DNA from 2 places in the Vibrio sp. V39_P1S14PM300 genome. Region 1 is predicted to be linked to the other one. Evidence: predicted binding sites of a transcription regulator. Region 1 holds the regulator's gene; the other holds the start of a gene.
What was found. The regulator PurR, encoded in region 1, represses purine synthesis genes. The targets are predictions, from matches to a motif close to TNANGNAAACGTTTNCNTNA.

Region 1 (4,948 bases):
CAGATGTACGGATCGGTGTCCTCCCCAAATGGCAATTCGCCTTTGAGGCCAAATAACCCTTCTCCGCGGACCTCGCACTGGATCCGCTCGGCTTTAAGCAACTCGCAAACGATATGCGCCTCTGTTGGGTTATTGGCGACAAAAATTTTCATCCGGCATTTCCGTTGACGTTAGGGGAGAGGCGAAGCTTCACCATAATCCATTTCACCACGATAGGAAACAGACCTAGCAACACAAATGAAGCCAGGACCGCCGGGGACACAATCCCAGACAGGCTGTTTATCTGCGCCAGTTGCGTTCCCGCGTTAAGGTAGACCGCGGTTCCGGGCAGCATTCCCAACTGACTCACGAGATAGAAGCGCAGGACAGAAATAGGGGTCAGCCCCATCAGTAAGTTGATCAGAAAAAACGGAAAGACGGGAATCAGTCTTAACGAAAACAGATAAAACGCGCCGTCGCGTTCCACCCCTTGATTGATGGTGGTCATTTTGTCGCTGAATTTGCTCTGAACCCAGTCACGTAAAAGATAGCGAGAGCTGAGAAACGCCAGGGTAGCACCGATAGTGCTGGCGAAGGACACTAAAACCAAGCTGGTCCAGAAGCCGAATAGAGCCGCTCCGAGCAAGGTTACGACCGCCGCACCTGGGATTGAAAACGCGGCAATTGCCACGTAGGCGACGAAATAACTCAACGCCGCCACAGCGAAGTGATCGCTGATGAACTCTCCGAGTGCGGTTTGTTGGGCCTTGGCATTGTCCAGAGTCAGATACTGGCCGAAATTAATACCAAGGAAAATGATCAGTCCAACCAGCAGTACGCCAATCAGCAATTTCTTATTCATCGTGAGTCCTCTTTGAAAACGATTGGCCAATCACTGATGAGGTGTTGCCCGGTTACTATAGCAAGACAGGCAACCGACAGAAAAAATTTCATCGTCCGTTTTGGTAAACAGTATCAATAAGAAAAAAGCCAGCATAATGCTGGCTTCGGGGTTAGCTTAGGCGATTGATCAGTTCGTCTCGCCTGGATTGAGGGATCACCGACCAGTGAGTGCCGTTAATGGCGCCCTCCAGTGCCCACAGTAGCTCCAGACCGACATCGGCGGAGTGGGTATCGCAAATCGCTTTATAGGCGGCCACAGAGCCGTGGCGCTCCAGATCTTCAACAGAAGAGATACCTGCCTTTTTCAGCATGCGCTCAGTGGCAAGTCGAAGGTTGGGAAGATCTTTCAACCGGTTAGGTTTCGCGGTTGCCTGAGAGGCTTTTTCTTTTTTTGCTGACTCTAGCGCAGATTTCGCTTCATTCAGGGTTGCTTCATGATCGTCGTTCCAGCTATCAGGCAGTGCAAAATACTTTGTCACAACGGGAAAGCCGCGCTTCTTATAAACGTAAGGTTCATATCCTTGTTGCTTAAACTTTGCAGTAGTCTGCTCGTTAGCGCGGATGTGAAGCTTTTCGTTTACTACCAAAGCAAACATTGTGTCGTCGACAAAAATACCAAAACCACCAAACATTGAACGAGATTTGACGCGTCCTAGTTGCTCAAAAAGTCGCATTGAATCTTTAAGTACTGGTTTATCCATGTTTTTATTTCTCGGTGTATGTGAATACGCCACCAAATCAGGTCCGAGAGGTTAGCAAAAACATGCAATCGGTGTGTCAAATAGCAGTAAACTTGCTGAATGCATTTTTTGCCATCGGCAACCCCGCTACCTACCAGGTTCTGGTTTAGGCCGGAGGCTTTGCGTCCCACCCTTTCAGATGGTTTGCCCTGTGCGTGGCTAATGTAACCAATTTAAGCATAAATAAATTTTGCCCAGAGCTTCACAAAGTGTGGTTATAAATGTGATCTTGCTTCAGGAAATTGATGGTGTGAAATGCGTTTAGTAAATAGTAAGTCACTAATACTAAACGCATTTTTATCAATAAGTGAGAGGTTAGTTCAGTTTTTTGACTGTACAGCGTTCGACAATTTCAGGGTGCATTTCGAAGACACGTTTCTCGTGTTCTTTGTCTTTTATACGCTCCAGCAGGATCTCAAATGCGTTCTTTCCGACCCGGCGCTTCGGCTGGTGAACGGTCGTTAGTGGTGGTGAGAAGTACTCTGCCAACTCTATGTTGTCATAACCAATGACGGACATATCTTCCGGAACCCGGATGCCTTTTTGCTGCAGACGACTCATCAGACCCAGGGCCATGGTGTCGTTAAAGCAGAAAATCGCGGTCGGGCGTTTGTCCATCGCGGCAATTTTGTCTGCCGCTAATACAGCGGTGTCGCACTCGAAGTTGCCTTCCAGGATCCAGTCTTCATTTACCGGTAGCTTGGCTTCTCCCATGGCGCGGCGGAAACCCAGAATTCGTTCCTGACAGGCTGCTTTTTCAAAGTGACCGCTCAGGCAGGCGATGTCGGTGTGGCCGTGATCGATCAGGTATTTCGTCGCCAGGTAGCCGCCTTCTTCTGAGTTATCGATGATCTTGTCTGCCTGGGAGCTTGCCGGGCCCCAGTCCATAATGACTTTCGGAATGTCTGCGTGACGCTCAAGCATTTCCGACAGCTCTTCGGTCAGATCAGAGCACATTACCAGGATACCGTCGACGCGCTTCTCAGCCAGCATGCGGATGTAGTCCCGTTGCTTTTCGTAGATACCGCCGGTGTTACACAGGATCAGCGTATAGCCTTGACGGTAACAGTAGCTTTCTACCCCATCGATCACTTCCGAGAAAAACAGGTTGGTTGATTGAGTGACCAGCATACCGATGGTGCGCGTGGTATTGCATTTCAGGCTACGCGCAACGGCACTCGGGGCATAGTTCAGCTCTTTCACCGCTTCCATCACTTTTTCTTGGGTGGCTTCAGCAACAAAGCGGGTTTTGTTAATCACATGGGATACAGTCGTCGTTGAAACGCCGGCTAAGCGTGCGACATCTTTAATGGTAGCCATAAGGTTCTGTCCTGTTGTCACCTGCCAGGTCAACCGGATTCCCCCGGCCTGAGGCAGTAAGTATCAGAAACACAAAAACCGCTTAAAGACAGCGGTTTGCATTCATCATCATATTTTTATCGTTTGCGATCACGATTTTAGACTGCTCTGCCGCAAGTGGCAATTAAAAAACCATCGCCTGGATAAGGCGATGGTCACAAAATGTTAATCTTGTCAGAGAGGGGCTTCGCGCTTATTCACCAACCAGATATTGGCAATCAAGCTCGAGAAATGCTTCCAACAGTGCGGCAACCGCTGCATAAAACCCAAACTGATCATACTGCTGACAACGTTGACTGAACTGAGGAACCCAGGAGAGCAGATGTTGACGGATAAAAACTTCCTGATCCAGCAGCGCCTGATCGAGGTGCTTTTCCTGTTCCAGTTCGTTAGAGCGGATAATCATGTTGCCAAGGAAATCGAGTTCTATCGCCAGATGATCGGCTGGCTCGTTGAGGGATTTGTCGACCGCCACACCGTGATGTGCCATCACGGCTTCCATTTCAATGGCTGGCTCGTCATTGAGCAGACCCGATTTACCGATATAAATGGAGGCGTAAGGTAAAGCGGCGTCTTTGTCTGATTTCAGGAACAGATCGCAAAAATCCGCAGCCAGTTCAAGTGGCGCGTCTGCTCGGTCCATCAGGCGATTTAAGGCATCCACCAGTTGGTCAGAGGCCGGTTTCAGCGTGCTATTTTCACCAAGCCCGCTCAGAAAAGCGCGGATCTGAGGGGAGTGATACTGCTCAATGTCGGCCTCGGTCAGCTCTTTGGCAAACAAGCTGGATAACCACCAGTAAATTTCAGCTCGTTTTTCATTGAACGCTTTGGTTTCTTGCATGGATTAAGCTCCGGAAATTCTGATACTTCTAAGTTTAATGGATAAAGATGAATAGCGGTAACGCCATGTATGACAAATTATCGCGGCTTATGACGAAATATGAATGGAGTGGTGAAGGTTGTCTTGAATCAATAAAAAGCCAGCTTTCTTCGAATTCGCACCGCGGAGACTAGAATTGTGACTAGTTATGAATAGAATAATTATCGTAAACCATTCCAATGATTCAAAGTGGTGTAAATGAGCTATCACGTATTAGTAGTAGAAGATGATGCGGTGACTCGCAGTAAACTGGCGGGCTATTTTCAGAGTGAAGGTTACCAGGTCAGTGAAGCGGAGAATGGCGATCAGATGCGCGATATGCTTCAGGCTCACGCGGTCGATTTAGTGATGCTGGACATCAACCTTCCTGGCGGCGATGGCCTGATGTTAACGCGTGAACTGCGCAGTCAATCTGATATTGGAATTATCCTGGTGACAGGGCGCACGGATAGCATCGACAAAATCGTCGGCCTGGAGATGGGCGCGGATGACTACGTTACCAAACCGTTTGAGTTACGCGAGCTGCTGGTTCGGGTCAAAAATCTCTTGTGGCGTATTTCACTTGCCCGTCGTGGCGGACAAATCTGTGAGGAGCAGGATGGCAACGTGATTCGTTTTAGCGACTGGACGTTTGATGTGCAGCGCCGCGCCTTAAGTCGCAACGGTGAACCGGTGAAGCTGACGAAGGCGGAATATGAATTATTGGTGGCGCTTTCTTCCTACCCGAATCAGGTACTGAGTCGCGAACGAATCCTGAACATGATCAGCCACCGGGTTGATGCGCCGAACGATCGCACCATTGACGTGTTGATCCGCCGGATGAGAGCGAAAATGGAATTCGATCCCAAGAACCCGCAAATTTTCGTAACGGTGCATGGCGAAGGCTACATGTTTGCCGGCGATTGATCGTATACGGAAACAAAAAAACCGAAGCGTTGGCTTCGGTTTTTTATCGCTGAAATTGCTCTACTGCGCCTCACTGTTGCTCAACTGGCTTTGTTCGGCTTCGATCGCTTGCTGCTCGTAATCCGAAACCCAATTGCGCATAGACTGCCAAATCCTGCCTAACGTTTCATGCCAGTAGCGC
Region 2 (4,948 bases), on a different contig from region 1:
CCGTGCTGATTATGAGTTCCGCAACGGTGAACTGAACATGGTCAGCTATAACCTGATCCCGGTTAACCTGAAGAAGAAAGTGGAACTCAACGGTGAGAAACAACGGGTGTTTATTCAGGATGAAATCGCTCAGGACGCCACCATGCTTGATTTCCTGCGCCCTTATCAGGAAAAAGGTCAGGCTCAATTGAATGTGAAGATTGCTGAAACCAATGGCAAGCTGGAAGGCGATCGCAATGTGGTGCGTTTCGAGCAAACGAATCTTGGGCGTTTGATTGCGGCTTCTCATATGGAGCGTGCGAAAGCGGATTTTGCGGTCATGAACTCAGGCGGCGTGCGTGATTCCATTGAAGCTGGAGATGTGACTTACAAAGATGTACTGAAAGTACAGCCGTTTGGCAACATCGTCACGTACACCGACATGACCGGTAAAGAAGTGATGGACTACCTTAATGTGGTTGCCACCAAACCGGTCGATTCGGGTGCTTATGCTCAGTTTGCTGGTATCTCTATGACGGTTGAAAACGGTCAGGTGTCGCATGTGTTTATCGGCGGAAAACAGCTGCGCATGGATAAGACTTACCGCTTTACGGTGCCAAGTTACAACGCGGCGGGCGGCGATGGTTATCCGAAGATCAATACCCATCCAGGGTACGTCAATACCGGTTTTGTTGATGCTGAAGTACTCAAAGAGTTCCTCCAGTCTCACAGCCCGATTGACGTCAACAAGTTTGCCTCGTCCGGGCAGATTGTTTACAAGTAAGATTGACGGCAAGGTCCTGAAATGATTAACCTAAAGCGGCGCACTATGCGCCGCTTTTGTTTGATTTAATACTCATCACTATAGTTAGTTGCCTGACAGCTGGTTATCCTGATGGGTAAGGATAGAAAATGACCCCAGCGATCAATCTGGCCAAGAAAAAGAAAGTGGCCCACACCATCCATCAGTATGAACACGATCCTCGCGCCCAGAGCTACGGTCTGGAGGCTGCCGAAGTCCTTGGTCAGGATCCCAGGCAAGTATTTAAGACCTTGTTGTTTGCGCTCAACGGCGAGGCGAAGAATTTGGCGGTGGCAGTGATACCGGTCGACCAGATGCTTAACCTTAAACTGGCGGCGAAAGCCGCGAAAGGGAAGAAAGCTGAGATGGCTGACCCGGAAATCGCGCAGAAGACGACAGGTTATGTGGTCGGCGGGATCAGCCCACTTGGTCAGAAAAAAGCCTTACCGACGTTCATTCATGACAGTGCGCTTGAGCAAGAGACAATCTGTGTCAGTGCCGGCAAGCGAGGGCTGGAAATCGAACTGGCACCTCAGGATCTCGCTAAGCTGACGCGGGCAGAATTTGCCTGTTTGTGCCAAGAGTAGTTGTCAGACAAAAAAGCGGCCGTAAAGGCCGCTTTTTATCTGAATCAGGCAGATTTGACTTCGTCTTCTTCCATTTGCGCATTGTCTACAACGTGGTTCTCCCCCAGATCATTCGGCAGGACCAGGTTGAGTACAATCGCCACGATGCCACACAGGCTGACGCCTTGCAGGCTAAAGTCACCAATACCGAAAGCCATGCCGCCGATGCCAAAGACCAGAGTCACAGCGACAATCACCAGATTACGGGATTTATGCAGGTCTACCTGATTTTTGATCAGAGTATTAAGACCGACGGTCGCAATCGAGCCAAACAGGAGGATCATGATTCCGCCCATGACAGGCACAGGGATGGTTTGTAGTACCGCGCCCAGTTTGCCGACCAATGCCAGGACAATGGCGGTAATGGCTGCCCAGGTCATGATGACTGGATTGAAGGCTTTCGTCAGCATCACTGCGCCCGTCACCTCGCTGTAGGTGGTGTTTGGTGGTGCACCAAGTAGAGAGGCGGCCATGGTGGCAACGCCGTCACCAGTGATGGTGCGGTGTAAGCCTGGCTTTTTGAGGTAGTCTTTGCCGGTAACGTTTGAGATCGCCAGCATATCACCCACGTGTTCCACGGCGGGGGCAATCGCTACCGGGATCATAAACAGAATCGCATTGATGTTGAATTCCGGGAAGGTAAAGTTTGGCAGGGATAGCCAGGCGCTTTGCTGGACCGGATTAAAGTCAACCACACCAAAGTACAGACTGGTGGCGTAACCGGCCAGAATACCTCCACAAATGGGCAGTAGCTTTAAGAAACCTTTCGCGAATACACTGATGCCAACCGTCACCAGCAAAGAGATGCCGGAAATCCAGAGTGCGGCGTTGGCGTCTATCAGTTGAACTGCGCCATCGCCCGTTTTACCCAGCGCCATGTTCACCGCGGCGGGGGCCAAACCCAGGCCGATCACCATAATAACCGGACCCACGACCACAGGTGGCAGCAGCTTATGGATAAAGCCGACTCCGCGCACTTTGATGACCGCACCTAAAATGACATACACCACACCGGCTGCCATCAGGCCGCCCATTGTGGCCGGAACCCCCCAGTTTTGAACACCGAACATGATGGGAGCAATAAACGCGAAAGAAGAGGCAAGGAAAATGGGAACAGTGCGACGAGTAATGAATTGGAAGAGGAGAGTGCCGACACCAGCGCCGAACAGCGCAACACTTGGGTCGAGACCGGTAAGAAGCGGGACCAGTACCAAGGCTCCGAAGGCGACAAACAGCATCTGCGCGCCCTGAATCGCATTTTTCATATGAGTTTTCCCTGACTGTAAAACAAAATTCGCGGGATTCTATCACTTTGGCAATCGTTTGCAATGCCAATTAGATCAAATATTGATGGGATTGTTACTCAGAAAAACCAGAGTTATGAGCGATGGTGGACACCGCGAGAGTCGTCAATGCAATGCGACGCTATTAAGCGTGAACTCAGTAGAGTTTAAATTCTAACCGTTTTGGGGCGCCCCTTTGTTGCTAGCAAAGAGAGAGTTGCTTATTATCTTGTTTCTCAATAAATCCAGAGTGGTAACACTATGCGCAAGTTTGTTTTATTGGTGATGGGACTGTTCGCATTGCCAGTTTATGCCATGACTCATGTCAACCTCTATCAGTCTGAGGTGATACTGACTCAGGAACAGGGCGACGATGCTGCCCACACGCAAGGGATGAAAGATGTGATAATCCGGGCGTCGGGGGAGCCGGCGGCGGTCAGCAACCCGGTGATCAAAAAAGCACTCGCTCAGACGAGTCAATACCTGACTCAAATCAGTCAAAGTCAGCAGAGCGGTCAATCAACATTAAAAATGGGCTTCAGTGAACCGGGTATCCGGGCGTTGCTGACGCAGGCACAATTGCCTTATTGGCCGGCCGAACGTGCCAATGTGCTGGTGTGGCTGGTTGAAGACAATGGTAGTCAGCGGAGCATTCGCTGGGAAAACGCCGCTTCTCCGCTGTTGCAGGCGATGAAATCCAGTGCCAGACTGCGTGGGTTGCCGTTGACCGTACCCGTCGGGGATATCGATGACATCACCAATGTCGCTGTTTCTGACTTATGGGGTGGATTCATGCAGCCAGTCAGCGTGGCCAGCCAACGTTATCCGGCTGATGCTGTGTTGATTGTACGTGCTGATGGGAACCATTTACACTGGTCATTGTATGATCAGGCGCCGGCTGGCCTCACGGATAGCACCCGTGCTCCGGTGACAGGCTCGGACAGCGGCGCGGACGCTGCCAAAGCGATGATCGATCAGATCAGCAATTATTACGCAAAGAAAAATGCGGTAGTGGTTGCGGCGAACTCTTCTGAAGCCGTCAAAGCCCAGTTCATCGCTATTGATGGTGCGCTGGACTTTTTCCACCTGGAGAACAAACTCAAGCGTCTGCCGTCAGTGGCGTCGCTGGACATCGTGAAAATTCAGAACCATCAAGTCACGTTTAACGTTCACCTGCTGTCTTCTTCGGACGTATTTCAACGGGAAGTCTTGAATCTTGGTATGGTAACGCAACTGGAAAGCCAACCGGTGACTCCGCTGGTGGACACGTTAGCCGAGCAACCAGTGGCGGCGGATGAGCCAGGCCCGGTAACATCAATAACGCCAGAGCCAAGCCGTGTGCCGGTTGCGGTTAATAGTACGAAAAAACAGGCGCAGTCTTTACCACCGCAAGCGCCGATACTGGTGTTTGAATGGCAAGCTTGACCAGCAAATGCGATCAGTAAACAAAGCCCGCTGAACTAAGCGGGCTTTTATTATTTAGTGTCTGAGTCGCTCTCTTGCTCGAAGCGCGCTTTCTCTTGTTTTTCGACCACCGACAGCCGGGTCAGTTTGAGCCCGAGCTCTTTGCCGCGACAACGGGCGTACAGAATGTTGCCGGCAAAGGCAACCGAAGTCAGCAGCAGTTCCACCAGCGCCAGCCAACGTTCACCGCCATCGACATACACCAAGGTCAGTCCGTGCAGGAAATACAACATCAGCACAAAATTGGCCCAGGCGTGGGTGTAAGGTTTGCCGGCCAGGATGCCAGGCAAAGGCAGCAGTAACGGGATACACCAAGCAATCGCCAGAGTCAGGTTGCTGATATGCGGGTGGGGTGACAACGAGAGTTGCCACGCCGCGACCCAGCCAAGCAGCGCTAGGTTCCCGCCCAGCGCCAACCAGCGGAACAGCTTGGTTTGGGGTGTCATATCACTCATATCGGTTCCTTCATTTTGAGCGCGGTGCGTGCCAGCCTGCGTCCCAGTTGCTGGGCCAGCTCAGACTCCTCCGTGCTAAGCGAGGCGTCGCCGTGATTGGCCACTGACGTTGCACCATAGGGCGTGCCGCCGGAACGTGTGGTGTGCAGTGCGGGCTCAGAATAAGGAATACCGAGAACCAACATGCCATGATGCAATAACGGCAGCATCATCGACTGCAACGTGGTTTCCTGGCCACCGTGCAGTGTGGACGACGAGGAAAACACACAGGCTGGTTTGTCGATCAGATCGCCGTTTATCCAGGCCGAGGTGGTCTGATCCCAGAAATGTTTCAAAGGC

Region 2: a site for PurR is predicted at 2,719-2,738, ahead of CAG65_RS21705 (uracil-xanthine permease family protein). Genes of this name have one in related genera too.

What each region holds. Positions count from the first base shown of each region.
Region 1 covers NZ_WXWP01000161.1:27,036-31,983, reverse strand. The annotation lists gene CAG65_RS08060 (putative signal transducing protein) at 1-152, opposite strand, end outside; gene CAG65_RS08055 (TVP38/TMEM64 family protein) at 149-841, opposite strand; gene CAG65_RS08050 (TfoX/Sxy family DNA transformation protein) at 993-1,583, opposite strand; cyclic di-GMP riboswitch class I at 1,697-1,781, opposite strand; gene purR (HTH-type transcriptional repressor PurR) at 1,938-2,942, opposite strand; gene torD (molecular chaperone TorD) at 3,175-3,822, opposite strand; gene torR (two-component system response regulator TorR) at 4,060-4,767, shown strand; gene elyC (envelope biogenesis factor ElyC) at 4,828-4,948, opposite strand, start outside.
Region 2 covers NZ_WXWP01000414.1:13,970-18,917, reverse strand. The annotation lists gene ushA (bifunctional UDP-sugar hydrolase/5'-nucleotidase UshA) at 1-763, shown strand, start outside; gene ybaK (Cys-tRNA(Pro) deacylase) at 892-1,368, shown strand; gene CAG65_RS21705 (uracil-xanthine permease family protein) at 1,413-2,672, opposite strand; gene CAG65_RS21700 (DUF2066 domain-containing protein) at 2,952-4,115, shown strand; gene CAG65_RS21695 (DUF2069 domain-containing protein) at 4,166-4,609, opposite strand; gene wrbA (NAD(P)H:quinone oxidoreductase) at 4,606-4,948, opposite strand, start outside.